One region of the Aliivibrio wodanis genome, then DNA from elsewhere that is predicted to be linked to it. Evidence: predicted binding sites of a transcription regulator. Region 1 holds the regulator's gene; each other region holds the start of a gene.
What was found. The regulator PurR, encoded in region 1, represses purine synthesis genes. The targets are predictions, from matches to a motif close to TNANGNAAACGTTTNCNTNA.
Positions count from the first base shown of each region.

Region 2: ACU5DF_RS10450 (phosphoribosylaminoimidazolesuccinocarboxamide synthase) is a predicted target of PurR. The motif match lies at 3,156-3,175, and genes of this name have one in related genera.
Region 3: ACU5DF_RS14875 (NCS2 family permease) is a predicted target of PurR. The motif match lies at 2,846-2,865, and genes of this name have one in related genera.

Region 1 covers NZ_JBREXA010000002.1:455,138-466,075, forward strand. The annotation lists gene tesB (acyl-CoA thioesterase II) at 1-615, opposite strand, end outside; gene ACU5DF_RS09990 (YbaY family lipoprotein) at 928-1,425, shown strand; gene ACU5DF_RS09995 (VP0952 family biofilm-associated protein) at 1,610-2,347, shown strand; gene ACU5DF_RS10000 (sensor domain-containing diguanylate cyclase) at 2,368-4,113, opposite strand; gene ACU5DF_RS10005 (TfoX/Sxy family DNA transformation protein) at 4,436-5,023, opposite strand; cyclic di-GMP riboswitch class I at 5,149-5,235, opposite strand; gene purR (HTH-type transcriptional repressor PurR) at 5,391-6,404, opposite strand; gene torD (molecular chaperone TorD) at 6,697-7,344, opposite strand; gene torR (two-component system response regulator TorR) at 7,581-8,279, shown strand; gene ACU5DF_RS10025 (hypothetical protein) at 8,563-9,900, shown strand; gene rluF (23S rRNA pseudouridine(2604) synthase RluF) at 9,989-10,938, shown strand, end outside.
Region 2 covers NZ_JBREXA010000002.1:561,815-572,752, forward strand. The annotation lists gene hrpA (ATP-dependent RNA helicase HrpA) at 1-1,304, shown strand, start outside; gene ACU5DF_RS10445 (outer membrane beta-barrel protein) at 1,414-1,902, shown strand; gene ACU5DF_RS10450 (phosphoribosylaminoimidazolesuccinocarboxamide synthase) at 1,982-3,085, opposite strand; gene ACU5DF_RS10455 (DUF2884 family protein) at 3,260-4,006, shown strand; gene ACU5DF_RS10460 (glutaredoxin domain-containing protein) at 4,026-4,313, shown strand; gene ACU5DF_RS10465 (flagellar assembly protein A) at 4,380-6,062, shown strand; gene ACU5DF_RS10470 (hypothetical protein) at 6,328-6,711, shown strand; gene ACU5DF_RS10475 (hypothetical protein) at 6,714-7,100, opposite strand; gene miaE (tRNA isopentenyl-2-thiomethyl-A-37 hydroxylase MiaE) at 7,304-8,068, shown strand; gene ACU5DF_RS10485 (DNA repair protein) at 8,155-8,919, opposite strand; gene cysB (HTH-type transcriptional regulator CysB) at 9,211-10,185, shown strand; gene ACU5DF_RS10495 (methyltransferase) at 10,218-10,938, shown strand, end outside.
Region 3 covers NZ_JBREXA010000002.1:1,505,237-1,516,174, reverse strand. The annotation lists gene alr (alanine racemase) at 1-528, shown strand, start outside; gene ACU5DF_RS14880 (aminoacyl-histidine dipeptidase) at 613-2,067, opposite strand; gene vcdP (small protein VcdP) at 2,469-2,552, shown strand; gene ACU5DF_RS14875 (NCS2 family permease) at 2,892-4,184, shown strand; gene gpt (xanthine phosphoribosyltransferase) at 4,222-4,680, shown strand; gene frsA (esterase FrsA) at 4,824-6,068, shown strand; gene proB (glutamate 5-kinase) at 6,235-7,344, shown strand; gene ACU5DF_RS14855 (glutamate-5-semialdehyde dehydrogenase) at 7,359-8,615, shown strand; gene lipA (lipoyl synthase) at 8,712-9,677, opposite strand; gene lipB (lipoyl(octanoyl) transferase LipB) at 9,670-10,347, opposite strand; gene ybeD (DUF493 family protein YbeD) at 10,485-10,754, opposite strand; gene ACU5DF_RS14835 (serine hydrolase) at 10,875-10,938, opposite strand, start outside.

The DNA of each region.
Region 1 (10,938 bases):
CCAATCAGACGCATAAGCTAATAAGTATTGATGAATTAATTGGTCGTCTGGTAATTCGCCATTGGCTTTAATCCATAAATGCTGTGTAGGCGCTGCTTTTTTAGGATCTAATGGATTAACAATATTTACAGGGCGAACTTCAATTGATTTTTCACCGCAAAAAATCTTTTGCACAGCAGGAGGGAGTACATGCTTAATAGCTTCGGCAAGTTGTGTTTCTGAAGCAAAGTTCTCTGGTCCTGCAATATTCGGCATGCTTGATTGGTGTTCAAAGCCAGGTTCATCACCATGATAAGACGCCGTTAAATAGAAAATAGGGCGTCCATTTTGAATCGCTTTTACACGACGAGTGCTAAAGCTTCGTCCGTCTCGTAAGTTTTCTACATCATAAATAATGGCTTTTTCAGGATCGCCAGGATAAAGAAAGTAGCTATGAAAAGAGTGCACTGTTCTATCATTATCAACGGTATAGCGAGCGGCTGAAAGCGCTTGTCCAATGACTTGCCCACCATAAACCTGTGGTAAACCAAGGTTTTCACTTTGACCTCTGAATAAGCCTTGCTCTAACTGTTCTAGTTGTAAGAGAGTTAATAATTCATTTAATGGTTTATTCATTTTTTTCCTTAATACCTTTGACGTTATTATTATATTGTGAGGGATATTTTAATTAAGTTCAATAATCTAGATGTGAAGGCTGGTGTCCACTTTTATATCAAAATGGTGTAATTTCCCCCTGACTACGTTAATTTTCTGTCAAAAGTCATTTCAACTACAAGACAGAGTGTAGTATTCGGTTTATATTTGTTTGGTTTTAATCACACAATAATTTTATACCAATGTATTCAGTAGATGACCTATTTATTGAGTTATTTAACTAATAATGAACAGTTAGTTACAGGAATTGGTATTATAAAAAGAGAGAATAAAATGAAAAAAACATTATTGATTGCTCTATCTGTGGTTACTGGAATTACAATGGCTGGCTGTAATTCAACAGATAAGACAAGCAAAGTAGTAAGTGAACAAGAAGTCATTGTGCAAGAAGATACAGCACAAGTAGTCGTTGAAGATAAGCTAGATGTTTCAGAAACGCAAACTGTTACCGGTAGCGTTGGTTACAGAGAACGCATTGCATTACCTGAAAATGCAGTAGTAACGATAACCTTAGCTGACGTTTCTTTAGCTGATGTTGCCTCTAAAGTGATTTCAGAGCAGAAATTTACAACTGCGGGTAAGTCATCACCGTTTGATTATTCTTTAGAGTTTACGACGGCTGATATTCAGGCTAATCATCGTTATTCAGTACGCGCAACAATTAAGGTTGATGGTAAGTTACGCTTTACTACAGATACAAATTACGCAGTGATTACAGATACTGCACAGACGCTACAACAAAATTTAGTGTTAAAAAGTGTTCGTCAATAAATCGAAATACATATTTGTGGATTAAAGAGGTTATGGCGACTTTTTAAAATATAGATTCATTTAAATGTAGGATACTCTCGTTTGTGATGACAGAAAGGTGAGGTGTATCCGTGATAAAAGTCGATATTGCCGCTAAACTGAAATTATACCTAAATAAACAACTCTATACCAAGGAGGGGTGGTGATGTTTCTAGCGGTGCTATCGATTTTATTAAGTTTTATATTAGTTGTCATAGGCGTTTTAGCATTTGGTGTTAGTGAGGGACAGTTACCATTTTTAGCTCTTGCTATTCCGATGTTATGGCTTATTCCTCAAGGTGGAGTGGCTACTTGGATTCTATTAGCTGGTTTTTCTCTGTTTGGTATGACTTTAAACTCTCAGCCTTTATCTCTTTCTGTTGCAGTTTGGACATTGTTTCCATTATTGATGGTGATTTTTTCTCGTCGTAAAAGCATACATTTAATTGCATTTATCGTATCTGTAGTTATTGCGATGGAGGCTGGAATAATGGCTTTACAATATGAAGAAAAATTAGATGGTAGTGCGTATTTAACTTTACTTCAAATTGTAAGTGTTGGTTTAGTGTGGATTGCAGCAAGAAGCTGGAAACCTGTGAATAGCAACGCTTGGTGGCCATTAGTGTTAGTTATCCCTTTATGGATAGGTGGCTTACAACACGCAGCGCTTGTTGCATTATCAATAACAGGATTAATTGTTTGCTTACAAAGTATTGCTCGTTCAAAATACCGTGATTGGTTGTCTATGATGTCGTGGTTATTACCGGTTATAGCTTTTAGTACGTTGGTCATCTCCCCAAAATTTGAAGTGCCAACTGCTATTATGGTGTCCTGGCTAATGATTCTGCTGATAGGTTGGGTAACTGACTTTATGATGCAGCTAGATGATGAGCCTATTGATTAGGCTCACCATTTGTTTATTTTCTATGAATTGATAGAAACGACACTGGCTTTTTCGTGTTCTTTCTTATCGATTGCTGTGGGTAAGGTAGCGTTTACTTCAATCGCTTCTTCAATCTGAGTTTCTGCATTATCCTGATTATGAATAAGATCATCATAATGGCAGGCTTGATCTCGACCGCGTCCCTTTGCTTCATATAAAGCAATATCAGCAAGTTTAGTTAAATCATCAGATTGAAGACCATTTTTAGGATAAGTAGCAATACCAATAGAGACGCCTAGTTTACCTAATGATAGATCTTTAATCGCAAGATGAAGGTCGCGAACGGACTCACATAATTTAGTTGCAACAGTAAGCGCTTCTTCAGCTCCTGTATTAGGCAAGATGATAGCTAACTCTTCACCACCAAGACGACAGATTGTATCTTCACCACGCATAGTATTGAGTAATAACGTTCCAATTGTTTTCAATACGTAATCACCAGCATCATGACCGTAGTTATCATTGAAGCGTTTAAAGTGATCAAGATCGAGCATAAGAATAGACATTTCTTGTTTGTGTCTATGCGCACGCATCAGTTCTTGGTTAATCGTTTCTTCGTAGTAACGGCGATTATACAGACCCGTTAAAGGATCACTGATGGCTTGTTCTCTTAGCTTCTCTTGTAGGTTCAAGTTAGCAAGGGCAAGGCCTAAATGTTCAGCAACGGTAAAAGCAAGCTTTTGGATATTTTCATCTAGCTCTTCTTGCTCACCAAGATAAATATGCATCATACCAATGGTATTACCATGGGCCGTTAATGGAATACAAAGTGTTTGGTCGATCCCTGTGGCTGCCATATGAGAGCAGGGTAGAGTCGTGTATTTATCATTAGCGAGATGAAATTTACCTTTACGTAACGCCCAACACTCTTCTGGAGCGTAAGTTTTGCTACCTGGCCATACTCCGCCCCAATCCAACTTAACAAGCAGTTGGTTACGAGATGAACGCATTAACGAAATAACGCCATTTACGTTACCAAGAATTCGAGGAAGGATATCTTCGACTACCATTTGAGCTTCATTAATGGAATTACAGGCAGCCAGCATAGTCGCAAGGCGGTGCAGTAATTCAATCTCTTGAGTACGCTGCTCAATACGCTCTTCTTGTTGATCTTGCTCATTCTGTACTTGCTGAGTAATAAGCTTATTACTTAATAATGATGAGCCAACAACAAGTGAAATATTAATGCCCATTAAAATCATTAGGATATTCATTAGCTCTTCTACCATTGCGTCTATACGCGTTAATGGTGTAGCTACCCTAATAATGTAAGTTTGACCTTGATAATCTAATGACTTTGCGGAATACAATAAATTTTTAAAGCGAGAAGTACTAAATCGAGTTGTGCTGCCATAACTCAGATTCTTAGCATCAACGACTTCTTTTCTGTTTAAGTGATTTTCCAGTTGTAATACGGCTTCTAAAGAGATATCACTATCTGCAATCGGCGTACCATCAGCTTTGATAATTGTGATGTGATCTTCTTTGGCTAGCTCTAGTTTAGTTTTGATATAAACGTCTAGTGCTTTTAAATCAGAAAAAGAAACTTGATCATCACTTATGTCCTTTATGACGCGTGAGATCTCTTCAGATAAACCGCCTTCAACCTTATTTTCAAGCCAATCTGACAGTGTTGAATTAAATACAAACAAGCCGAGAGTCATGGTGAAAATCATGGATATGATAGGTAAATAAAGCCATTTTTTGCTGATGGTATTTTTTTTCATTTGTCTTACCTATTGAGTCCAGTACCATCAAATGGACTGCCATTCTATATATAAGCTTTAAGAATATATTAAATTAATGTAAATTCCCAGAGAGTTTAAAGAATTAATAAGTATGATAGGCTAATTAATATAAATGAGGAATTAACATTGGTAAAATGATGATGAGTTAAGGAGTTTATATGGCTCTAGGTGGTATTCAGCGTAAGTGAATCTTAGCTAAATTATAGAAATGGTAGGCTGGTTTTGTCTCGCAGGTCAAATGTTGTACGATTATTTAGAGTAATCATACAACATAAAACCAGAGAGTTGTTGCTTTGTGATCTTACAGTTGCTTTCGTAATTCCTGTCTTGTTTCAGCAGAAACAACAGACCAATGAGTGCCTTTTATTGCGCCTTCTAGAGACCATAAAAGTTCAGCACTAACAGAGTTAGAATGGGTTTGCTGAATGGCTTTATAAGCATTTACAGAACCAATATTACGTAGCTCTTCAACAGTAGTAATGCCTGCTTTCTTAAGCATTCGTTCTGTAGCTAGTCGCAGGTTAGGCAGATCTTTAATACGTGTTGGGGCTGCAGTTTTCTGTTTTTCTTTGTCTTTTTTTGCAACGTCAAAAGCAACAACTGCTTGAATTAATATTAAATCAGGTTCTTTCCAAGACTCTGGTGAAATGGCAAAGTATTTGGTAACAACGGGAAAGCCTCGTTTTTTATAAACATAAGGTTCTAACCCTTGCTCTTTAAATAAGTTAATCGTCTCTTCACTACCTCTTAAATGAAGTTTATCTTGCACAACAAGGGCAAACATAGTGTCATCAATAAAGACACCAAAACCGCCAAACATTGAACGAGATGTGACTTTCCCAAGAGAGGAAAGAAGACGAAGTGAATCTTTTAGTATTGGTTTATCCATTGCAATAATTCTCGGTTAGTTAAGTCTATGTCACTAAACAACTGAGCCCGAGGAAATACTAGCAAGTTTAAAGCCCAACATTGTTATATTTAGGTAAAATAACAACATCGAGTGGAATACTTACCATCGGCAACCCCGCTACCATATATATATAAATACGTAGGCCGGAAGCTTTGCGTCCTATGCTTTCACATAGTTTGCCCTGTTTGTGACATCATTGATGATATAGCAATCAACAAAGGGAGTGACTGCAAAAACTCAATAATGTGATATTGGTTCATAAAAACAAGGGTCATTTCTGTTAACTCAGTTCAGGTTTTCAATAAAACCTGAACTTATGACTTGATTTTTATAGAACTCTAGTTTGTTATTTGGTTCTATTATGAACACTATTACGAGAAACAACGGCTGGTTGCATTTCAAAAATACGGCGTTCATGATGTTTATCTTTTATACGCTCGAGTAAAATTTCAACTGCCGTTTTTCCAACTCTTCGTTTTGGTTGGTGGATAGTTGTTAAAGGAGGTGAAAAGTAAGCCGATAATTCAATATTGTCATAGCCAATTACAGAAATATCTTCTGGAACTTTTAACCCTGATTGTTGAATCTTACTGATGGCGGCTAACGCCATAATATCATTAAAACAAAATAGAGCAGTAGGGCGATCTTTTGCTTCGGTTGCTAATACTTTCTCAACTGCTTTTGCTGCTGAAGAGCATTCAAAATCACCTTCTAAAATCCATTCAGGATTAGAATCTAAATTTGCTTCGGAAAGTGCTCGGTGAAAACCATGAACACGTTCTTTACAAGTCAACTTATCTAATTGTCCTGTGATACAAGCAATGTTAGTGTGACCATTTTCTATTAAGTGTTTTGTTGCAAGGTATCCACCTTCTTCAGAGTTATCTATGATTTTATCTGTATGAGGGCTATCAGGTCCCCAATCCATAACAACCATTGGTAATTCGGTATTTTTTTCAAGCAAGGCTAAAAGTTGTTCATTTAGGTCTGAACACATAACCAACAACCCATCAACACGTTTTTCAGAAAGCATACGAAGGTAGTGTTTTTGTTTGTCTAGATCACCTTCAGTATTACACATGAATAAAGTGTAACCTTGTTTATAACAATAGTTTTCAACACCATGCATAACTTCGGCAAAAAAGGGATTGAAAGATTGAGTTACTAACATGCCAATAGTACGAGTAGTATTACATTTTAAACTGCGAGCAACAGCACTTGGTGCATAATTTAACTCTTCAACGGCTTCCCATACACGTTTTTGTGTTGCTTCTGCAACAAAGCGTGTTTTGTTAATTACGTGAGAGACGGTTGTTGTCGACACTGTTGCTAATTTTGCGACGTCTTTAATTGTAGCCATATAAGAGCCTTAAATAGTGATTAAGGGGCTATTTATGTTCCAGCAAATTGTTTTGCTCTATAGAGAACTGATGGAAGATAAATAGGCCCTAAATATCATATGATTAATGATATGGTATAAATAAAAAAACCGCTTTAAAATGCGGTTTTCATTTTATGTTCAAATTTTATCGTTTGCGTTCACATTTTATATGTAAAGCATAGTGCAAACAATTATTGATTTCATAAATTTTATTTGTAACCTGATTTACATCACGTAGTTATTTATTTATGTCATCAATAAAGGCTGTTTTTTACTCACCAGTAAGAAATAGCATGTCTAATTGTAAAAATGTCACAAGAAAATGGGTAACTGCAGCATAGAAACCAAACTCATCACGCTCTTTACAGATTTGGCTGAATCGTGGTGTCCAAGATAATAATTGCTCATTAATAAAATTTTGTTGAGCTGTCATATAAAGCTCAAAGTCTTCCTCTGATGACTGTTGGTTTGTCATCACAATTAGATTACCTAGAAAATCAAGTTCTATTGCAATATGATCAGCAGGCTCATTAAATTCTGCTTTTTGTGCAATATTATACTTTGTAAGTAGCTCACGCATATCTTGCGCTGGTTTAGCATTAAGCAGACCTGATTTATCAAGGTATAGTGAAGCATAAGGCAAAGCACTACTTTTATCTGAACCTAAAAAGGCTTCACAGAAATCAGCTGATAACTCAAGTTGAGCGCCTTCACGAGTTTGTAATTGATTTAATTTATCAATTAAAGTATTTACAGAAGCGGTAAGTTCTGGTGTTTCTGCTAAATTTGATAAAAACGTACGGATTTCAAAGCTGTTATATTGTTCTATTTGTTCTTCTGTTAACTCACTTGCTAATAAGCTAGATAGCCACCAGTAAATTTCGGCACGTTGTTCATTAAATGCAGTTAGATCGTTCATGTATATTTTGCTCCAAGAAATTTATGTGAGAATTGTACTGGATAAGTATGAAAAGGAATAGCACCTATCATTAACAGGGTGTATAAAGATATTTGTAAAGGTTACAACTCAATTTTTGTTTGATAATTGTTTTGAATCAAATAATTTACAGAAATATCAATTGAGAATTGGCATTATTACAAAATATGAATAGAATAAGAAAAGAACCATCCAATATAACCATAAAAGAGAATATTATGAGCTATCACATTTTAGTTGTTGAAGACGAAGTGGTAACTCGCTCTAAACTTGTAGGCTACTTTGAAGCCGAGGGATATCAAGTGAGCGAGGCTGAAACAGGGGCAGAAATGCGAACTATTTTGGCTGAACAAAAAGTTGATTTAATTATGCTTGATATAAACCTACCAGGAGAGGATGGTTTATTGTTGGCACGTGAACTACGTAGCCAATCTAATATTGGTATTATTCTTGTTACAGGACGAACTGATAGTATTGATCGTATTGTAGGGCTTGAAATGGGTGCTGATGATTACGTCACAAAACCAGTAGAGCTACGTGAGTTATTAGTTCGAGTTAAGAATTTATTTTGGCGTATGTCATTAGCGAATGAACCAGTAGAATTAGATGAATCTAATGTCGTTCGCTTTGGTGAGTGGACTTTCGATATTCAGCGCCGTGCACTATCAAATAGCGGTGAGCCAGTTAAATTAACAAAAGCTGAGTACGAGTTGCTAGTAGCACTTTCTTCATATCCGAATACGGTATTATCTCGTGAACGTATTTTGAATATGATCAGTCATCGTGTCGATGCTCCCAATGATAGAACAATTGATGTGTTGATTCGAAGAATGCGAGCGAAAATGGAAGTTGATCCAAAAAATCCACAGATATTTGTTACCGTTCATGGTGAAGGATATATGTTCGCCGGAGATTAGTGGTTAAAACCCCAAAAAAGTTAAATAAAGCCATTCATTTTAAGTGAGTGGCTTTTTTATGCCTATAATTTAATAATAGTAATCAATCTAATTCTGTTCATGATTCAAACGTTTTAAGATCTTTAAGTGAGCAGCTCTATACTGTAGATAGCATGTCAAGAATACGGTACGACTGATAAGGTAACTACTTAAACAGTAGTTGCAGCCTTTTAGTTATTTTTATAAAGTTATCAATAAGAGTCCTAGACTCCGTCTATTCAAATATAATTATTATAGGTCTGTAATGAAAAAATTTTTTAAAATGGCAATAGTTGCTTCTGCTTTAGTTAGTGTTATTGGTTGCCAAAGTACTGCTGAAGAGCCGAGTTCTGTTACGGAGAAAAATACATTAACACCGTCAATTTCTACCTTTAATGAGCTTAATAAACAATACTTATTAGATAAAGTAGCATTTGATTCTGTTGATGAGTTTAAAATTTATTCAGAGGAGGTATATCAGAACTTAAGAGAAGAGTGGGATGAAGCAAAAGAACTCTTTGCTGAAATAGAGAGAGAACCAGGCTTAACAGGTGAGGAATACTCAATGTTTTCATCGGGTTCTTATGCTGCTAAATATATGTCTTTAGTGGCTTCAGCAGATGCGGAGTTCTCTAAGCTAAAAAAATATAAAAAAAATGCAGATGTTGTGCTTTCTGGAGCCATAGCTCAAATGGCTTACCTTAAATCTATGAAGGTAAACAAGTATTTCTCTGAAGAGTATTTAGAATTAAATGAACAATATAAAGAACTGTTTGTTGTTATTGTTGAAGATGATATTGCTGAGGCACAAACAGAGCAAGCAGAATTTTTAACAAGTGCTAAGGTTCTTGAAATAAGAACAGCTTTGAAAATTCATGTCGAACCTTTAGAGAAAGAGTTTTCATCTTTATCCAACGATGGCTTTAAAGCGGTTGCTCCGATTAGTTATGGACAAACAAAAGCGGAATTAGAGAAAACAAAAAAAGCGGTACAAGCAAATAATCGAGATATAATTCTTGTTACCGATGTTGTTGCTAAAACAAGATTCCAACTTGCACACTTAAAAAATATGGCAGCAGAAGTTAAACTATTACAGGCGGTTAAAAAAGGAAAGTTTGAGCAACCAGTATTAGAGTTCGAAAATAAGTTACTTGCGATCTCTCATGCAATTAATGGTGATGATTATAGAGACCAACCTTTAAGAATCCAAACGGAGTTAATTTTATCAGCAGTGCAGCAAATGCACGAAATAAATAATACCGTAGATTTGGAAGATAAAATTAAAGAGCTAAATTCTCAAGTGGGAGCATTAGAAACGACGGTTGAAACACAGACAAATGATCGTGCCGCGGTTCAAAAGCAGATAGTTATTCTAACCCAACAATTGGATCGCAATGACCATTTGATTGATAATCTTAATGCAGTAATTTCATCGTTTAAAGAAAAAGAAAAAGAAAAAGAAAAAGAACTTAAAGAAGCACAATTAAATCAAGTTAAAATAGAAAGTGTTGAAAAAAAAGAAGCAGTAGTTTCAGATAAAGTAACTGAGATTAAAAAAGAAGGATCCGAAAATAGAATAAGTTTTTGTTTTTGTTTTAAATAAGGCGCCCTATCATTTTTTTAGGGCGCTTTTTATTGGATATTCATCCGTTTCTGATACACTGCGGCTGTTCATTTTTTTGAGGTACATCATGACATCACCAGAACCTAAATTAACCCGTTTAAATAAATTTATTAGTGATACGGGTTATTGCTCGCGTAGAGAAGCAGATAAACTGATTGATCAACAACGTATTACCATTAATGGCAAAGTCCCTGAAATGGGAACAAAAGTTGCTGAAGGTGATGAAGTTCTGGTTGATGGTAAACCACTAAAAGCGAAACAAGAGCGAATTTATATTGCTTTTAATAAACCAGTAGGCATTACTTGTACTACAGAGCGTCATGTTGAGGGTAATATTGTTGATTATATTAATCATGAACAACGTATTTTTCCAATTGGACGATTAGATAAGCCTTCAGATGGTTTGATCTTCTTAACCAGTGACGGTGATATCGTAAATAAAATTTTGCGAGCAGGTAATGCACATGAAAAAGAATATGTAGTTCGTGTTGATAAACCAATTACAGATGACTTCTTACAGAAGATGGCTGCAGGTGTTCCTATATTAGATACAGTGACACTACCTTGTAAGATTAAACTAGAATCACGATTTGTGTTTCGTATAACTTTGACTCAGGGCTTAAACCGTCAAATTCGTCGTATGTGTGAATACTTAGATTATGAAGTATTTAAGCTAAAGCGTGTTCGTATTATGAATATTGACCTTGGTAAATTGGCTTCTGGTGAGTGGCGCTATCTAACAGCATCAGAAATGGATGAAATTAATAGTATGATTGGCGAGTCGAGTAAGACAGAAGAAGCCTCTCGTAAGATTAAAGAAGTCGATGGTAAAATTCGAGTGTTAAAAAAAGCAAGTTCAGGTCGTAATCATCATTCGAATAATACTTTTAATGAAAAACGCCGTGAAAAAGCCAGAGATGATCGCTTTGATAAATCAAGTTCAAGCCGTAGTACTGAAAATAGTGATCGTAAACCTAAAGGGAAAGGACAATCAGAAATCAAAGTGTGGCGTGCTAA
Region 2 (10,938 bases), 110 kb from region 1:
TTGAACCGGGCCAAGATAGTGACGGTGTAACGGTACATGTGCCATTACCAATCTTGAACCAAGTGACAACGGATGGTTTTGATTGGCAAATTCCAGGTCTACGTCATGAGATGGTCGTTGCTTACATTAAATCGTTACCAAAAACACTTCGTCGTAACTTTGTACCAGCGCCGAATTATGCGGATGCGTTTTTATCTCGCGCAACGCCATTTGATGCCCCGTTATTAGACAGTCTTGAAAAAGAACTGCGACGCATGACTGGGGTAGAAGTGTTACGTGAAGATTGGAAATTAGAGCAAATTCCAGATCATTTAAAAGTAACCTACCGAGTTGTTGATCACCGTAACCGTAAGCTGAAAGAAAGTCGTGATCTATATGATTTAAAAGATGGCTTAAAAGATAAAGTTCAAGAAACCTTATCTCAAGTTGCAGATGATGATATCGAGCAAAAAGGACTTAAAACGTGGAGCTTTGGTGAGCTTCCTGCACTTTACACACAAAAACGTGGTGGCTTTGAAGTTAAAGCTTACCCTGCAATTGTAGATGGTAAAGACAGTGTTGAAATCAAACTGTTTGAAACAGAAGAAGAGCAACACAATGCAATGAAGGCAGGCCAACGTCGCTTGATCCTTCTTAATGTTCCGTCTCCTATTAAGTACTTACATAGCAACTTACCAAATAAGTCAAAACTAGGCTTGTACTTTAATCAATACGGTCGAGTGTTAGATTTAATTGATGACTGTATCGCTTGTGGTATTGATAAGTTGATTGAAGAGAAGGGTGGCCTAGTTTGGGAGCCTGAGGCTTTCGACAAAATGAAAGAACACATTCGAGCAGAGCTTGGAGATACGGTTGTTGAGATAGCTAAATTAGTTGAAACGATTTTAACGACGGCTTTCCAAATACAGAAAAAGCTAAAAGGCCGTGTTGATTTAAGCATGGCGTTTGCACTGTCTGATATTAAAGCTCAGATAGAGAACTTAATCTTCAAAGGCTTTGCAACAGAGTGTGGTTGGAAGCGATTAGCAGACATTCATCGTTATATGAAAGCAATTGAACGCCGAATGGAAAAACTTCCAATTGATCCAAATCGAGACCGTGTTCACTTATTGAAAGTGGAAGGCATTAATAATGAATATAAAGAGTTATTAAATAAAATCCCGAAAGGGCAGCCTATTCCAGATAAAGTAAAAGAGATCCGCTGGATGATAGAAGAGCTTCGAGTAAGCTACTTTGCCCAACAACTTGGGACACCGTACCCAGTTTCTGATAAACGAGTAAAAAATGCCATTGCTGAGTGTTAATGTTTTCCGTACACTACGCTTAATTTCGGCACATTAATTGCTTGTTATTTTATAATATTGAAAAGAGCGTCAAAGATTGCCGCTCCCTCTAGTAAAAATAGGATTTAAGATGAAAAAGACACTTTTAGCGTTAGCTCTAGCGAGCGTATCAGTAACAGCGGCTGCTGATTCACTGATTTACGGTGGCGTACAAGCTGGTTCTGCTGATTTTGCTGGCGAAAGTTCTACGGTATACGGTGCTCATATCGGTACAGGTATTCTTCCTTTCATCGGTGTTGAAATGGGTGCTTGGAACCTAGGTTCTTATGATTATTCTGGTGCTGCTGGTTCTGCTGATGTAACTTCAGTTAACTTTGCTATTAAACCAAGCATTGATTTTGGTCCACTGCATGTTTACGGTAAAGCGGGTATGCATAGCTGGGAAGCGGAAGGCACAAACGGTTATAAGTCTGATGATGGTGTTGATCCATTCATCGGTTTAGGTGTTGAATACAGTGTATTCCCAATGCTAACTCTGGGTGCAGGCTACAATAACTTCACTGTTGGTGATGAAAATATTGATTTTGCATCTGTTAACCTAACAGTACACTTCCTATAATCATCTGATTATTAGAATGTTAAATACAAAAATGGCGACCAATGTGGTCGCCATTTTTTTAAGCTAAAAAAGTTAAATATTAATCAACTAATTGATATTCTTCTTTTAATACTTTAATAATCTCAGCTTTTGGATTATCACTTAACGTAATTGGGGAGCCTGTAATTTTAGCTGCAATGTCTAAATACGTTTTCGATAAGTCCATCATCGCTTCTAATGGAAGTTCATTTTCTTGTGCTAAAGCAAAACGTTCTTCCATACGATTTTTGTTTAAAAGAATATCAGGTTCAGCAAAGTGATTTAATAAGAACTGGCGGAAACCTTCTTTTGAGTTCTCAATAATATGACCAGAGCGATAGGCATTTTTATCCCAAATACGAGATGAATCAGGTGTTCCTACCTCATCCATATAGATCAATTTCTCATTGCCCTGTGCATCGCTAACGTAACCAAATTCAAACTTCGTATCGACAAAGATTTGATCGATTTTATTCAATGCTTTGGCGATAACCGCAAAACCTTCTTTAAGTAGTTTTTCATAAGAAGCAATATCTTCAACAGAAGAAAAATTGAATTTATCGTAGTTATCTTCAATGTTTTTACGTGTGATATTGACATCATCTACTTCAGGAACACCTTCAATACCTGTTAACACGCCTTTTGTTGATGGTGTTAACAGTAGTTCTGATAACTGCTCATCTTTCTCTAGACGCTCAGGTAGAGTAATACCACAAAACTCTCGTTCGCCTTGAGTGTAAGCACGCCACATTGAACCTGTAATATATTGACGACAAATAGCTTCAATCATCACAGGCTTTGCTTTTTGAACAATCCATACAAATGGGTGAGGGATATCAAGAATATGGCTGTCTGCTAAATCATTATCTTTAAATAACTGAAACCAATGATTTGAAATCGCATTTAAGGCTGCACCTTTACCAGGAATTCCTTTTAATCCACCTTCACCATGCCAAATACAATCAAATGCAGAGATACGATCACTAATTACCATGATAGCTAAAGGTGCATCAGCTGCGACATTGTAGCCTTTTTCTTTAATCAGGCGGCGGCTGTCTTCCTCTGTTAACCAATATACAGAACGTACTTTACCACTGTGTACAGGCTTATCGGTACGAATTGGGAGATCATCATTAACAGCAAGTACTTGTTCGGAAAGACTCATTGTAGAATTCCTATATAAACGATTTAAATACAGGATGCATCATACCAGAACTATGTTGTACTACCAGAACAAAAGCAAACGATTGCTATTTATTGGGTAAATATTCTAAGTTGAGCAATTGAGTAGCAATCAGTTAAACTGTTTAGTATGTGGAATAATTAAAGAATGAGTGCGATGTCATTGAAAAAGGCTGTTGTTTTAATCACCTTATTGTTAACTAGTCAAGCTTGGGCTGGTATTTGCCCAATTACCGTAAAAAATGATGTAATATTAACGTCGGTAGGAGAGGTTAAGGTTGAGAATACTCAAGATAAACTCAGAATCGATAAAAATGGACATGTTTTTATCAATGGTAATGAACTTAAATTGACGTTAGAACAAAAACAAGCGATTGAAGAGTATCAGCAGCAGTTAGCCAATTATCTACCAAGTATTGTTGATTTTACCGATAAAGGATTTGCAGCGGCGAGTGAGTTTGTTAGTGATATTGAAACATCATTTAATGCTGAAGGTTCATTTGAATCGGTTAAAGAAAAAATCAATGATTATAAGCAAACAGCTAAACAGCAGTTCTATCAAGGCAAAGATCTGGTATTAGAACAGAATTTTTTTCAAGATATAGAAACTGGTTGGAAGCAAGATCTTGAGTTGATGGTACAAAGTTTAGATAAAGAGTTGTTCTCAAGTGTATTTAACTCGTTATCAAATAAAATGAAAGAAGGAGAATTTAATTTCTCTGAATTACAGCAACAATTTAGCGATGTACAATCATCAATAAACACTAAAATAAAAGAACATAAACAAGAAATGAAAAAAGAAGCAGGAGCATTGTGTGATTCAGCAACCGAAATTGCCGATGAAGAACAACAGTTACATGAATTGATCCCAGAACTAAAAGCATACCCTGCGTTTACTATTTAACAATAAAGAGATAAAAGAAATGTTCGATACAGCTCAAACGATAGTTTTCTCAAAAACAGTCTGCCCATTTTGTGTTAAAGCAAAAACAATTTTAGACGATAAAAATATAGAGTATAAAGTTCTGACATTAGACGTCGATCTAAATAAAGATGAAATGGTTGCTTTAATTCAGGAAAAAGAGGGAATCGTTGTAAATACAGTGCCTCAAATTTACTTAGATGGAAAATATATTGGTGGACACGACGATTTAGTGGCGTTTTTTGAGCGTCAAGAGACCGACATAGATTTAGATGATTTTGAACTGTAGAATAACAATTAACTAACTATATTTACGGTTAATTTAAAACTGTAATACATACTAAGAGTGATGGACATGTGGAATTCTATTCTAACATTGATACAGGATGATAATGCGGTTGTTTTACGCTTTCCTGATAAATTTCAGCCGGATGCTGAACCAACCTTAAAAGGATTTAAGCAATCTTTAGAGGAAATAGGAGCAAATGGTTTTTTCTTTGATGAGAAAATTATTTCTTCTATCATTAATGATATTAAAAGCGGCATGATCAGTAATCACCAGAATCGTCAGGTTGCTGAGCGTCGTGATGCCGAAGTTTTCATTGCGCTTGAAGAGCGAGACATGAAAGCAACGATGGCAGTTATTGGTGCATATGGCGGTAGAGATCTTCAAAGCAGTGATATTATTTCAGCACTAACAAGCATGGAAATCACTCGTGGTATTAGTAAAAATGCATTAAAAAAAGTAATGGTCTTGAGTCGAAATTTAGCCTCAGGTGAAAAGGTATCACTCCTAGTTGCTAAAGGTAAGGAACCCGTTGATGGTGATAATTCAAGCTTTACTCCTTTAGTTGAAGATTTTCGTGATCAAGCTTTACAACCTCAAGAGAAAGAAGGCGAGGAAGATAAAGTTGATATGAGAGATCTAGGTGAGACTATTACAGTGGTTGAAGGTGATGAGTTAATTCGCCGTACACCTCCAACTAATGGAATTGATGGTTTTACGGTGAAAGGTGAGATAATTCAGGCAACACCAGGTAAGAATATTAAGTTAAGAGCTGGTAAAGGCGCAATGATCTCTCCTAATGACTCAGAGTTAGTCATAGCTCAAACATCTGGTATGCCATGGATTCATGATGATGGTGCTGATGTAGATAATGCTATTTGTTTGAATGCAGTTGATATTTCGACAGGTCATGTAAAATTTAAAGGCAGTGTTATTGTAAGTGGTGATATTGCTGCAGATATGATTGTAAAAGCAACGGGTAGCGTAACTGTTGGCGGTTTTATTGAATCGGCTAATGTCCAAGCTCATGGTGATGTTATTGCAATGAAAGGCATTATCGGGCATCACGTTGAAGATGGTGAAGACCATACATGTTTTGTTAAAGCTGGTGGTAAGATTACCGCGAAATTTGTTCAATCAGCAAACTTACAAGCTTCTGGAGATATTGAGTTAGGTTTACATTCAATTCAAAGCTTTGTCAAAAGTAAAAACTCTGTGACAGTGATGGATAAGACCGGCCGTAATGGTTCTATCGTCGGTGGTGAAATTTACGCTGGTTCTAATATTACAACCGTAAACTTAGGGGCAACAGCAGGTACAGAGACTCTGGTTAATGCCTTCACTCGATTTGATAAATATAAAGAAAATATTGCGGATCTAAATACCAAATATAAAGCAGCACAAGAGAATACGATGAAAGTGGTTCGTGCTGAAATGGATTTATCTAAGATTCCAAAATCAGAACGTACACAAGAGCAAATTGAACGCGTTCAAAATATGAAAGAAGACTCGAATAAAGAAATTGCACAGGCGATGAACAGGTTCCAGTCTGCGGAAGAAGAGTTAAGAAAGCAGTTAACTGAGAATGTAGTTAAAGTAACAGAGCGTATGTATCCCAAAGTGACAATTCAATATTCAGACGAAAAAGTCACAACAAAGCGTGAACATAGTCCATGTAAGATCTACTTTAATGAATATGAAATTAAAATAGATCCAATTGTTTCTAAAAATGCGAGTTTAACTAGTGACTGATAATTCTATTAGTTTTAGTTAAATAGTTAGTTAGTTTAATTATAAAACCGCTCTAGTAGCGGTTTTTTGTTATTAAAATGTGTAGGTGTAAAATATGTGTTAGATCAATGAAAACGTAAAAGAGCTAAGAATTTCTAAGTGTGATCAGTAACCATTTTTATACTTGCGATGTCATTCATTTACGAGATACTTATAGTCTGTAGTAAAAAACTTGTGCTTTTCAATAGGATGTTGAAAGTAGATGTTGGAATATATCGAGGCAAATATGAGTATGATTATTGAGTTTGATTACAGTTTATTTTTAGTTGATTCAACAAAACAGAAGTGGACATTTTCACAAGCTTTAAAAAGCTTGATCCCTATGTTTGGAACAGTGTGGAATGCATCTGTTCATGACTCTACTCCTCTACAAGAAAGACTACGTTTAGAGGCGTTACAGGTTCTTTCTTCCCATATTAATGATGAATCTAATATTGTTCGGCTTATTCGGCTAGCTCGAATCGAAGGTATTACAGATTTACATATTAAGCTACCTTATACTTTAGATACTGAGCAAATCGCTTACATACTAGATAATACTTATACTAATATTTTACAATCAGATGACGGTATTGATTTATTACAAGTACACCTGAATGAAAGAGAGTAAATTTAGTGTACCAGCGTATGATTTCGCTTTAATTCTAGCCAAGTTGAATGCGAGTAATAATAGCAAGTCGAGTTACAAATAATGGCACTAGCTGTACCTAATTTCTTAGCCTTTTGTATTGTTTCTGATTCAGTTAATTGGTGAGAGGCTTTTAGTCTAACCAGTTTATTTAAGTCAATACCGTGCTTGAGTAATATGTCACAATTTGGCATTGATGTATTAGCTGTAATAAAAATCCATTTATTCTGTTTTGATAGACTTTTTAGTGTTTGCATGAAGTGTGATTGACTTTGTCTGCTAACTTGATGTGCGGCATTAGAAACCAGCAATGGAATAGGTGCATGATCAAAGAAGTTTGAGTAAGTAGTTAATGCCATTGCAGTATTCATAATAAATTACCTGTTCATCCATACAGTGTGTATTTGTACAGTACTTTTTATTTATCTAATGATCAAGAAAATTTTACTTATTTGGTGAAAAAATCAGCTTAAAAGCTCATAACTTGATGATTATTGTATTAATCAAAGGAATTTTAAGCATCAATAATTAGGTTTGATATAATGGACGCAGAATTTCTTAAATTGAAAATGTTATGTACGATAAATCGTTATTAGAGCCAATTCACTCTTTTTTACAATGTGAAACTCCAGATGAATGGATTGAGGAAGCTAAGAAACCTGAGAACCTTTCAATTATTCTTCGCGATCATTTGATGTGTGAGCTTAAAGCGGCACAAAGCGCTCTGTATTTAATTCGTAAATACGCTGTTGATGCTGAAAGCACCAATGTACTTCTTGATTGGTTTAAGCCATATGAAGATTTTGCCTATAAAAAAACAGGCAGTTTAGAGACTCTGAAAGGGAAGAGTAATATCTCTAAAAAAATTACAGCACGTAAAGATTCACCATATAGCCAAGACTTAATTGATAAAATGGTACTGTTGATTAAAGAAGAGTTACACCACTTTTATCAAGTGCTTGAGATTATGGAACAACGTGATATTCCATATCAAAATATCAGAGCAGGCCGGTATGCAAAAGGGATGTTCACTAATATTATTACACATGAGCCGTGTACATTGATTGATAAGCTAATTATTGGTGCCTTTATTGAAGCTCGTTCTTGTGAGCGTTTTGCTAAATTAGCGCCATATTTAGATGATGACCTTGCTAAGTTCTATATATCGCTATTACGCTCTGAGTCACGACACTACCAAGATTACCTTATTTTGGCTGAACAAGTTTCAGGTGGAGATGTGAGTGAGCGTGTAGCGCATTTTGCAAGAATTGAAGCGGACTTGATTCAATCACCGGATACTGATTTTAAATTTCATAGTGGTGTACCAGTGGGCGTTTAATTTAGTTATAAAACGGTAATCGCAGACATAAAAAAAGATCGCACTTAGCGATCTTTTTTATGTCTGCAATTAAATGGCTATAAAAGTTACCATTTTTTCTTCGGTTGGAACAAGACATCGATGTCATCATCTTTAGTCTTATCTAACTGATCTTGCAGCTCTTGGTCTTGTTTCTTTTTAGTCTTATTGTTTAATTCATCAAGCATATCTTGAAGTTGGCTACGTGCTTTATTTGAGTAACCATCATTTTTACTTGCTAGTGCGTCGATACCTTTTTTAAGTAATTGACGTGCAGTACCAGCTTGGCCACGTTGTGTTGCATCTTTAGCACGTTTAACTACGTTTTCAATATTAATTCGAACTTGAATAGATTCTAAACGTGCATTTTCAGCCACAAAAACTTGAGTGTTTACTCGGCCTTTTTTATGCTCTGTACGTAATGTATCACGAAGACGCTTAACTAACTTCAGCATAACAATTGCTTGCTTATCATTACTTGGTACTTTGAAGTTGGTGCTATCTCCGCCAGAATAATTTGTTTTTAACTGTTGAAGCTGTTGCTCCATATTTTCAATACGACCAGCATAACTACGATCATTTGGGTCAAGGTCTGCAATGGCGCGTAACGCATCAAGGATCCGCTGATTTAGACAAACAAGTAGTTCTTTACTGTAAGGTAAATGATGAGCATTACCGATTAATTCTTCTGTGGAATCAATAATAACCATATGTTTTGCGGACTCATGCTTTTTAGCTGACTCAATCTTTGTTCTGTATTGAACAATGACGTTATAGCCAATAATTAAAGTCAGTAGAATTGCAAAAAGTCCAATTATAAGAGCAATATTCATATTTTATATCATACATCCAGTCATAATGATCATCAGTGTAACACCTTGTAAACTAAATGAATAGCAAGGCTTTCGCTAACCCTGATAAATTAGTTTAAGTAAGAGTGTTATTATACTCGGGATTACTTTTACTTTATCGACATTTGTTCACATTTCTTTAATGTATTTGTTTGTTAATTGTTCGATGCTGTATGATTTAAGCATAACACTTTGAAAATATATAGAAATAGGTATATAACAGTATTGAATAAGAATGATTAGTTTGATGTAAAGGATTACAGGAAATACAGAATGAAATTACAGCAATTAAAGTACATTGTTGAAGTGGTAAACCACAGTCTTAATGTTTCTTCTACAGCAGAATCGTTATATACCTCTCAACCTGGCATCAGTAAGCAAGTTCGTCTTTTGGAGGATGAGTTAGGTGTGCAGATTTTTGAGCGAAGTGGTAAGCATCTAACAAGAGTAACCCCATCGGGTAATGAAATTATTAAAATATCTCGTGAGATCTTATCTCGTGTTGAAAGCATTAAATCGGTAGCAGGGGAGCATACTAACCCTGAAAAAGGAACGTTAAATATAACGACAACACATACACAAGCTCGTTATGCTTTACCTGATGTAATTAAAGGATTTAAAAATCGTTATGCCGATGTCTCGTTACATATGCATCAAGGTACACCAGCGCAAATGTCTGATGCGATAGCAAAAGGCACGGCAGATTTTGCCATTGCAACCGAAGCCCTACATTTATATCAAGATGCAATCATGTTGCCTTGTTATCACTGGAATCGTTCGATTGTAGTGACTAAAGACCACCCATTGGCTCAAAAATCAAAGATTACGATTGAAGATTTAGCAACCTATGATTTGGTAACATATGTATTTGGCTTTACTGGACGTTCAGCGCTAGATAGTGCTTTTAATAAGGCAGGATTAAAACCTAGAATTGTCTTTACAGCGACAGATGCAGATGTGATTAAAACTTATGTTCGCCTGGGGATTGGTGTTGGTGTTATTGCAAGTATGGCAATGGATCCAGACAGAGATTCTGATTTGGTTGCTTTAGATGCAAGTCATATCTTTGATGCCAGTACTACGACCATAGGGTTTAAACGCGGCTCGTTCTTAAAGAGCTACATGTTTGATTTTATGGAACGCTTTGCACCGCATCTAACACGCCCAATCGTTGAACAAGCGATAATGCTTAAAAATAATCAAGAAATTGAAGATATGTTTAAAGACATTAATCTTCCTGTCCGCTAAGATCACCCTGATACTATTTTTAGGGTACATTCATGCATTCTCAACACTTTTTAGATATGGACCGTTTGTTAACTCAAACGGTCTTTTTTTGGCAATTTTCAGCATTTCATTGTGCAGATTATCCGTGGCGTACCACAGATATAGAATTGAGTGAATGGCTTGATGAATTGTCACTTGAAGATGTTCAGCATTTAAAATTAAACCCTGAGGAATTAGTCAGTCGTTTATCTGTTTTTATTCCGCAATTATCTAAGCTGTACCCTCTAAGTCAACTGACGGCGTTTGATGTTCCTGTTGCTGCGACATTAAAAGGATTAGATTCTGGAATTAGTGGTCGTAAATGGCAACAAATTACCAAATTAAGTGCTTTAGGTGCAGATTTTTATCAACCAGAAAATGAGTGGTTAGAGTGGTGTGGCGGCAAAGGTTATTTAGGCAGAGTTTTAGCTGCAACGACAAGCAAACCGGTAATAACATTAGAATGGCAACAGTCACTATGTGATAGTGGACAATCATATGCAGAAAGTCATCAATTAGATATGACTTTTAGACAAGGAGATGCTCTTTCTCCACAAAGTGATAAGTTACTAAAAGAGAAGCAACACGCAATAGCATTGCATGCGTGTGGAGACCTTCATGTGAATTTACTTACAAAAGGGATCTCACAACAGATTGATGCAGTAACTATTTCCCCTTGCTGCTTTCATTTAACCAAAGAGCCACAATATTCTGCTTTATCACACTTAGCGATAC
Region 3 (10,938 bases), 1.1 Mb from region 1:
CAGCTAAATCGTGAAAACATCACTCTACATGTTGCCAACTCTTACACCACGATTAACCTACCAGAAGCTCATTTAGATATGGTTCGCCCTGGTGGCCTACTGTACGGTGATATGCCAAGTAACCCTGAATACAAACGTATCGTTCGCTTTAAAACCTCTGTAGCCTCTTTAAATTACTTACCAAAAGGCAGCACTATTGGTTATAGCAGCACTTACGTATTAGGTCGTGATTCAATTTTAGCCAATCTACCATTAGGCTATTCTGATGGTTATGTGCGCTCAATTGGTAATAACGGCTATGTATTAATTAATGGCCAGAAAGCAAGTGTAGTGGGTGTGACATCTATGAATACAACGATGGTTGATGTTACCGATATTGCCGATGTTCAACCGGGTGATGAAGTAGTTCTTTTCGGCTCTCAAAATGAAGAGACGATTGAAACTAAAGAAATGGAAGCATTTAGTAGTCGTAGTATGCCTGAGCTATACGTAATCTGGGGCGCTACCAACCCGAAAGTATATTTCTAATAGCTGTTCTATTGGTATTATTGTATTGATATAAATAAAAACGGTCAGCATATGCTGACCGTTTTTTTATTAACAAGTAATGGATTATTTCTTAGGAATGTTCTCTAAGATAGCAACCATTTGCTCCCAATAAAGAGCAACGGTGTCAATTTTCACTTTCTCATCTGGAGAGTGAGGGAATTTGATTGTTGGACCGAATGAAATCATATCCATTTCTGGGTAAGGCTTCTTAAATAGACCACATTCAAGACCTGCGTGAATAACCATAATATTTGGTTTATTTCCGTAGATACCTTCATAAACATCACGGAAAACATGCATGATTTCAGAATCAGCATCAGGCTTCCAACCAGGGTAAGTACCAGAGAAGGTGACTTGTGCGCCTGCTAATTCAGCAACAGAAGAAAGCATACCCTCAACCATACTACGACCCGAATCCATTAGTGAACGGATAAGACAAAGAATAGTAATAGAATCTTCATCTGTCGTAATAACACCAACATTCAAAGACGTTTCAACCACACCTTCAATATCATCACTCATACGGATCACACCGTTTGGACACGCATTCAATGTTGCAATAAAGCGTGCTTGAGTCGACGATGTTAAGGCTTTATCTGCAGAAACCGCTTCATTGAAGGTCACGATACCTGTTTCTACTCGGCCTAGTTCAGCTTTTAGTAAATCAGTATAAAACGTGAATAGTTCGGCAAGTTTTGCTTCGTTATCAGCAGGAACGGCAACAGTTGCAAACGCTTCACGAGGAATTGCATTACGTAAACTACCACCACGGAATTCAACAAGACGTAAATCAAGCTCAGCAGCATGACCAGCAAGGAAACGCCCTAATAGTTTGTTTGCATTACCACGACCTGTGTGAATATCACAGCCAGAGTGACCGCCTTTTAGGCCTTTTAAGGTAATTTGACGAGTAACATAACCTGTTGGTAATGCTTCACGTTCGATATTCAGTTTGATAGCACCATCAGCACCACCAGCACAACCCATGTAGATCTCACCTTCTTGCTCAGAATCTGTGTTTAAAAGGATATCACCTTCTAACCAACCCGCTTCTAAACCAAAAGCGCCAGTCATACCAGCTTCTTCATCGATAGTCAGTAAAACTTCAAGAGGACCGTGCTTGATCTCATTTGATGCCAATACAGCAAGACAAGAAGCCATACCCATACCGTTATCAGCGCCAAGAGTGGTTCCTTTAGCGGTTACCCACTCGCCATCAATGTATGGCTGGATTGGATCTTTTGTAAAGTCATGATCCGTGTCTTCATTCTTTTGTGGGACCATATCGATGTGAGCTTGAAGAACAACCCCTTTACGATCTTCCATGCCTGCAGTTGCTGGCTTTTTAATAAATACATTACCAGTAGGATCACGGCGAACCTCTAGTCCTTCACTTGTTGCCCATTCAATGATGTATTGAGCTAATGCTTCTTCATGTTTAGAAGGGTGAGGGATAGAGCAAATTTTATCGAAAAACTGCCAAAGAGGTTGAGGGGTAAGTTGACGGATCTCAGACACAAGAATCTCCTTTTGAGAACATTATTTATTTAGGAATGCTCTATTTATTTGAGTTATTGGGTGTTAATTAAAACAAGTATACCTATGAATCTAGCGAATTACTCTGTTTGATATCGTAAATACCATATCAAATTTTATGAATAGAAATGAGATACAGGTCCATTTTTTAAATAGCAAACGATAAAGTAATAAAATTACAAAACTTAGGTGAATAAGCAGGGGTAATTAAATTTATGTGAGCTGCGTCATGTTTTTGTTGTAATTAAATTTCATGGTGGTATAGTTACTCCATCTGCTGCTACAGCAAAAAGTAAATGCTCAAAGGATGAGTCCGATTTATCGCCTCCAAGGAACTGAGATCAATTATTTTGTTTTTAACTGTCAATTGATAAGGTGATGTTATGTCTTTAAGTTCTTCTAAATTCTGGAACCAACGCTCTATTTATACAAACCAATTTGTATACCCAGCTTGCTTTGGTTACTAATAAAACTTCGGTTTTATACGTTAAAGTAATACCCCTATAGTTGGAATTCTATTTTACCCAAATACGGGTGACTTAATTCTCCGCCATCCAAATCATTTGGGTGGCGTTTTTTTTGTCTGAAATAAATTCGACGCTTACCTCACTTGTTATCTTTATCTTTAACTAATTGATTAATATTGAAAACACTCTGCTTTATAAATTAGAGTATTGACTTTATTTATTATTAGCTCATTAAAAGGGTAACTATCGCTAGAAATTCCTATAATTCCTCTTTATAATCCTCAGCCAATCGATTACGCAAACGTTTAGATTGCATAAAATAGACTAGGAATACCCCTAATGCTTGAGAAAATGTTCCAACTAAAAGAAAACGGTACGAACTTTCGTACTGAGGTCATTGCAGGCTTAACCACCTTCTTAACCATGGCTTATATTATTTTTGTTAACCCGGCTATCTTAGCGGATGCAGGAATGGACAGAGGCGCTGTGTTTGTTGCAACGTGTATTGCAGCGGCAATCGGTTGTTTCATTATGGGGTTCGTTGCTAACTTCCCAATCGCTCAAGCGCCAGGGATGGGGTTAAATGCTTTCTTCACTTATACCGTTGTTTTAGGTATGGGTCATACATGGCAAGTTGCTTTAGCTGCTGTATTTATGTCAGGTGTACTTTTTATTTTCTTAAGCATTTTCAAAGTACGTGAATGGATTATCGATTCAATTCCTCTTTCATTAAGAACGGGTATCTCTGCGGGCATCGGTTTATTTCTTGCATTTATCGCACTGAAAAATGCAGGCATTGTCGTTGATAACCCTGCAACATTAGTATCAATGGGTAATATCACTAGTTTCCCTGCGGTAATGGGTGCTATCGGTTTCTTTTTAACTATTGCTTTAGTTCATCGTGGATATAAAGCAGCGGTAATGTTAGCTATTATTGCGGTAACGGTTTTAGCGGTATTATTTGGTGAAGTTCAATATGCCGGTATTATGTCGATACCGCCAAGCATTGCACCTACTTTTATGCAATTAGATTTCTCTAATGCATTTGAACTAAGTATGCTGACGGTTGTTTTTGCTTTCTTATTTGTTGATCTATTTGATACTGCGGGCACATTAGTTGGTGTTTCTCAGCGTGCAGGTATAATGGGGGAGGATGGTAAAATTCCACGTTTGAACCGCGCTCTTTTAGCCGATTCTACAGCCACATCTGTTGGTGCATTATTAGGAACATCAAATACAACATCTTATATTGAAAGTGTATCAGGTGTTGCAGCAGGTGGTCGCACTGGTTTAACGGCTGTTGTTGTGGGTGTATTATTTCTTCTTGCTTTATTTTTCTCTCCTTTAGCGGGAATGGTTCCTGCCTATGCAACGGCTGGCGCACTGTTTTATGTAGCAATTTTAATGATGTCTGGTCTTGTGAGTATAGATTGGCGAGATCTTACTGAAGCAGCCCCTGTTGTTGTGGTATGCTTACTTATGCCTTTAACCTTCTCTATTGCTGATGGTATTTCGTTAGGCTTTATCTCTTATGCTGCAATTAAATTGTTAAGCGGGAAAGGTCGTGACGTTCATATCAGTGTTTGGGTTCTTGCTGCACTATTCACGCTGAAATTTATTTTTACGGCGTAGTCACTACTGGCTATGCTTTTTAGAGGTTTTGTCTATTATGGCTAACAAATTTGTAATCACTTGGGATAACATGCAGATGTATACTCGTCAGCTTGCTGAACAGTTACTTCCTGCCGAGCAATGGAAAGGTATTTTGGCTGTGAGCCGTGGCGGTTTAGTGCCTGCTGCGATTTTAGCTCGTGAGTTGAATATTCGTTATGTTGATACAGTTTGTATTTCAAGCTACGATCATGATCACCAGCGTGATATGACGGTTGTTAAAGCAATGGAAGGTGATGGTGAAGGTTTTATCATCATTGATGACCTTGTTGATAGCGGCGATACTGCGGTTAAGCTACGTGAAATGTACCCTAAAGGTAAATTAGTGACAGTATGTGCTAAACCAGCAGGTATTCATTTAGTTGATGCATATGTTGTTGATATTCCACAAGATACGTGGATTGAACAACCATGGGATATGGCGGTAACATACGTAGATCCTATTTGTAAAAAATAATTTAAATCAAATTGATAAAAATGACTCTCTTAGTAGGGTCATTTTTTTTGCCTTGAATTTGATTTTATTGCGCTCTGCGTATTTCTTATTTGCCTTTCAGTATATAGTAATAGCCATCAACCTTTGTATTACTGGTGTTTGGAATGACTCAGCCTGAAAGTGAAAACCTCTCTGTTAAATTATTTAAAAATCAAAAACAAGCCCTAGAGACGTCAGGTCTTGTTCCTTATCTTCCAAGTAGTGTGGAACAAATGTCCTCTAATGATGATGACCGACGTTGGTATCGTGAACTTCGTCGCCCTCAATGGATTTGGCAAGGTGTTGAGCCTATCGAATTAGAGTCAATTCTTGCTCGTATCGCCAGTAGTGACAAAAATCGTAGCCGTGATGAATGGCTCGATACTGTAAGTGGCTATCATTCTGGAAATTGGGCTTATGAGTGGATCCATGTTGGAATGGAACATCAAAAGCAAGCATCAGAACTAGAGGGTGATGAAGCCGCTGAGGCTTTCTTTAAAGCAAGTTTGTACTTTAGTATTGCAGGTTATCCGCACATTAAAGGGGATAATTTGGCAACTCAAGCACAGGTTCTTGCAAATCAGGCTTATGACATGGCAGCAAAAGAAACTTCTCATCGAATAGAGAAGATCCTCGTGCCTTATGAAGGAAAGAAAATTACTTGTTATTTACACTTACCAAGTACAGAAAAACCATTACCAGTTGTTATTGTCAGTGGTGGAATGGATTCATTACAAACAGATATGTGGCGACTGTATCGTGATTTTCTTGCGCCAAATAATATAGCTATGCTGACTCTTGATATGCCATCAATTGGTCACAGTTCTCATTGGCCATTAACGGAAGACTCTAGTTGTTTGCATCAAGCCGTCTTGAACCATTTACCAAGTATTCCATGGGTTGACCGCTTTCATGCCGCTGTTATGGGTTTTCGTTTTGGTGGAAATGTGGCTTTACGTCTCTCTTTTTTAGAATCTAGTAGATTAAAAGCATGTGTGGCATTGGGCGCACCAATACATAATATTCTATCTGAACCGACTAAGCTGAAGAAGATGCCAAAGATGTATTTAGATGTATTGGCCTCCCGATTAGCAAAACAGGTTGTTGATATCAATAGTTTAACAAGCCAGATGCAAGCATGGTCTTTGAAAAACCAAGGCTTTCTTTCTGGAGGAAGAAAAACGTCGGTTTCTATTCTTTCTATTGGCTTAAAAGGGGATCCTGTATCCCCTAAGTCAGATAACAAATTGGCCGCTTTGTTTAGTCAGTATGGTAAAGGTGTCGAATTGAATGCTAAGACTTTATATAGTGGCTATGAGGAAGCACTAAACCAGATGATTGAATGGATAAAAGAAGAAATGAAACAATAATCTGACTTTAAATTCATCTTATTAAAGTGAAATGTTATTAAATGCTATTTTAAGCTTGTACTGTTCTGATTTGCTTGCTAAAAATAGGGCAGTTTTTCCATTATTATTACGACGAACAAAAATCGTAATTTAAAACATTATTAGTTAATAAATAGGTAGTAGGGAATTGAATACACAATCTCAAACCATAGTCGTTAAACTTGGTACAAGTGTACTCACCGGTGGCACATTAAAACTTGATAGAGCCCATATGGTTGAACTTGTTCGCCAATGTGTGCATCTGAAAAAGTTAGGCCACCAAGTTATTGTTGTTACATCTGGAGCGATTGCTGCTGGTCGTGAACATCTTAACTACCCCGAACTACCCAAAACTATGGCCAATAAGCAGTTACTTGCTGCTGTTGGTCAAAGCTGCTTAATTCAAGCATGGCAGAGTTTATTCGGCATCTATGGTGTTGATGTCGGTCAAATGTTACTGACACGCGCAGATTTAGACGATCGTGAACGTTACTTAAATGCGCGAGATATGCTAACGGCTTTGCTTAAAAATAACATTGTGCCTATTGTTAATGAGAATGATGCAGTAGCAACCAATGAAATTAAAGTGGGCGATAATGATAATTTATCAGCACTAGTCGGAATTCTTGCCGGAGCAGATAAGCTGTTATTATTAACAGATCAGTCGGGATTATTTACGGCTGATCCACGAAAAGATCCTAAAGCAGAGTTGATTAAAGAAGTTCATACGATTGATGAAACATTACGAAAAATTGCCGGTGGTAGCGGAACAACGCTAGGTACTGGTGGTATGGCAACGAAACTGCAAGCGGCAGATATTGCTCGCCGCGCTGGTATAGAAGTTGTTATCGCAGCAGGTAGTGCCGAAAACGTAATCAGTGATGTTATACACTCAAAACCACAAGGAACTAAGTTCTTACCAGTTGAATGCGCACTTGAGAGCCGTAAGCGCTGGATTTTAGCTGGGCCTGCGACTAATGGGCACATTGTCATTGATGATGGTGCCGTTAACGCAGTTCAACAGAAAGGTAGTAGCTTATTGAGTAAGGGTATTACTGAAGTTGCGGGTCATTTTGTTCGTGGTGGTGTTGCTAAGATTGTAAATACAAACGGCGAGTTGATTGCTCGTGGTATCTCACGCTATTCAAGTGATGATTTAAGTAAAATTTTAGGAAAGCACAGTTTGGATATTTACGCAGTATTAGGCTACGAATATGGGCCTGTAGCTATCCATCGTGATGATTTAGTACTGATTTAGTAAAGGGATATATTGTGAATTTAACAACTATGGGTCAGGCAGCAAAAGCGGCTGCATTTGACTTGGCTGTTGCTCCAACAGCACAAAAGAACAGGGCGCTTGCTATTATTGCTGATGAGCTTGAAGCAAATAAAGAGGCGATTCTTGCTGCAAATGCAAAAGATATTAAAGCGGCAGTAGAAGCGGGCATCTCAGAAGCAATGCAAGACAGATTACTACTAACAGAAGAACGTTTAGTTGGCATTGCTAACGATGTTCGTAATGTGATTAATTTAAATGATCCTGTTGGTAGCGAAATCGATAGTAAAGTATTAGAAAATGGGATGTTTTTATCTCGTCGTCGCGTGCCAATTGGTGTGATTGGCGTTATTTACGAAGCGCGTCCAAATGTGACTATTGATATTGCCTCATTATGTTTAAAAACAGGTAATGCGAGCATTTTACGCGGTGGTAAAGAAACCTTCTTCTCTAATATGGAGTTGGTTAAGGTTATTCAAGTTGCGCTTGAAAAAGCAGGACTACCAGCGGCGTCTGTGCAATATATCGAAAAGCCTGATCGTGAGTTAGTTTCTCAACTGCTTACTCTTGATGATTATGTAGATATGATCATTCCACGTGGTGGCGCTGGCTTACATAAAATGTGTAAAGAAAATAGCTCAATTCCAGTGATCATTGGTGGTTTTGGTATTAGCCATGCGTTTGTTGATGATAGTGCTGATTTGGAAAGAGCATTAGCGGTTGTAGATAATTCAAAAGCACAACGTCCATCAGCATGTAATGCATTAGATACGTTACTGGTTCATGAAGCAGTCGCACTACAATTTTTAGCATTACTTGCGGATAACATGGCTGGTCGTGTTGAATTAGTTGCTGAGCCTAAAGCTTATGCACTATTAAAAGAGTTTGACGGTGTGTCGTTACGTGAAGCTCAAGAAGGCGATTTTGATACTGAATGGTTAAGTTATACGTTAGGTGTAAAAGTCGTCGCTGATGTTAATGAAGCGGCTGCTCATATGCAAAAGCATAACGCGAGTCATTCAGATACTATCTTAACCAATAATATCGAATCTGCTGAGAAGTTCATTAATACGGCGGGATCTGCTGCTGTCTATGTGAATGCATCAACACGCTTCACTGATGGCGCTCAATTTGGTTTAGGTGCAGAAGTTGCTGTATCAACCCAGAAGCTTCACGCTCGTGGACCAATGGGCTTAGAAGAGTTAACAAGTTATAAATGGGTAGGTAAAGCCGATTACCTAATCCGTAGTTAATCACTCCTGAATTAGCTTCTAGCAGATAAACAAAAAGGTTGACGCTAAAACGTCAACCTTTTTTTATTTCCTGAATCCTGAATCCTGAATCCTGAATTACTTAACTTCTTCGCCTTTTGCTTGAAGATCTGCATGGTAAGAAGAACGAACAAATGGACCACAAGCCGCATGAGAAAAGCCAAGCTCAAGAGCAATCTCTTTTAGCTCATCAAACTCAGCAGGTGGAACGTAGCGTTCAACAGGAAGGTGATGACGACTTGGTGCTAAATATTGACCTAGAGTTAGCATTGTCACGCCGTGAGCACGCAAGTCTTTTAATACTTGGACGATCTCTTCTTTAGTTTCACCTAATCCCATCATTACACCAGACTTAGTTGGTACTGTAGGGTGCTGTTCTTTAAATTTCTTAAGTAGATCTAATGACCATTGATAATTAGCCCCAGGTCGAACTTTACGGTATAAGCGCGGCGCTGTTTCTAGGTTGTGGTTAAACACATCCGGTGGATTGCCGTGCATAGCGTCTAATGCGCGGTCCATACGGCCACGGAAATCAGGCACTAGCGTTTCAATACGGATCTCTGGGTTTAATTCACGAATTTCACGGTTACAATCAGCAAAGTGTTGTGCACCACCATCACGTAAATCATCACGATCGACAGAGGTAATCACGACGTATTTCAGTTTCATATCTTGAATCGTTTTTGCCAGTTTTTTTGGCTCTTCTGATTCAGGGGTAACAGGGCGTCCATGAGCAACGTCACAGAAAGGGCAACGACGAGTACAAATTGCGCCTAAGATCATAAAGGTAGCAGTACCGTGATTAAAACATTCTGCTAAATTCGGGCAAGAGGCTTCTTCACATACAGAGTTAAGGTTGTTTTTACGCATTGCTGATTTAATTTCATCAATACGCTTACTGCTTGATGGAAGTTTTATTTTCATCCACTCAGGCTTACGTAATACTTCTTTTTTTTCTGTTGGCATATTTTTAACTGGAATTAGAGCCATTTTATCGGCATCGCGGTATTTCACGCCTTTTTCCATTTGAATTGGCTTACTCATGATCGCTGCTTTCCATTATGTACTCGATATCAGTGTAATCAAGTAACGTTGTTAATTCTTTAATGAGTAGAGGATGAACATCTTCAACGTGTTCTGCTTTGTTCTTTACTTCATCGTTTTCTTTGACTAAATCGTGCAATTGTATCATTTCCATCCCAGCATAACCGCAAGGGTTAATACGAAGGAAAGGAGATAAATCCATATTTATATTTAGTGCTAGTCCGTGGAATGAGCATCCTTTGCGGATACGTAAACCAAGAGAACAGATTTTCTTATTATCGACATACACACCCGGAGCATCAGGTCGTGCTGCTGATTCAATACTAAATTGGTGTAAAGTATTAACCACTGTATTTTCAATGTGAGTGACTAATTCACGAACACCGATATTCTTACGACGTAAGTTGATTAACACATAAGCGACTAGTTGACCTGGTCCATGGTAGGTAACTTGCCCACCGCGATCACTTTTTACTATCGGGATATCACCAGCTGCAAGAACGTGCTCTTCTTTACCTGCCTGCCCTTGAGTAAATACAGGATTATGTTCTACCAACCATACTTCATCACACGTATTTTCATCGCGCTCATCAGTAAAGGTATGCATTGCTTTCCACACCGGCTCATAATCTTGTCGGCCAAGGTTTTTAACTACTAGACGCTTGTTCAATAGGATCACACTTGATTTGAAAATTTAGGCCAATGATAGCAAGGATAGAAAGGAAGGAATAGATAAGAAATGTAGGGGTATATCAAAAATTATAGAAGACGAGCACTATTTATAACTAAATAGTGCTCACTAAAGAACTATAAAACCATGCGAACAATATCGATGTCTGCTAGTTCTTTGTAGAGAGTTTCAACTTGCTCAATTGATGTCGCTGTAATACTAACAGAAACCGAGTGGTAGTTACCTTTTCCGCTCGCTTTTACTGTAGGAGTGTAATCTCCAGGAGCGTGACGTTGAATCACTTCAAGTACAAGTTCAGGCAACTGTTCTTGAGCAAGGCCAACGGCTTTATAAGTAAATTTACACGGGAATTCTAGAAGATCTTTTAGCTTTGGTTGCTCTTGCATAACCGTCTCCAGTCGAAAGTGATAAATAATAGAAGGGAATTTTACTGTGACCTAAGTCAGATAACAAGGGAAATTAAAAAGGCGACCGAAGCCGCCTTTAATCAATTAATTAGCTAATTATTAGCTTAACCAGCCTTTAAACATTAATACGATGTAATCGATTAGACGGCTAAAAATACCACCT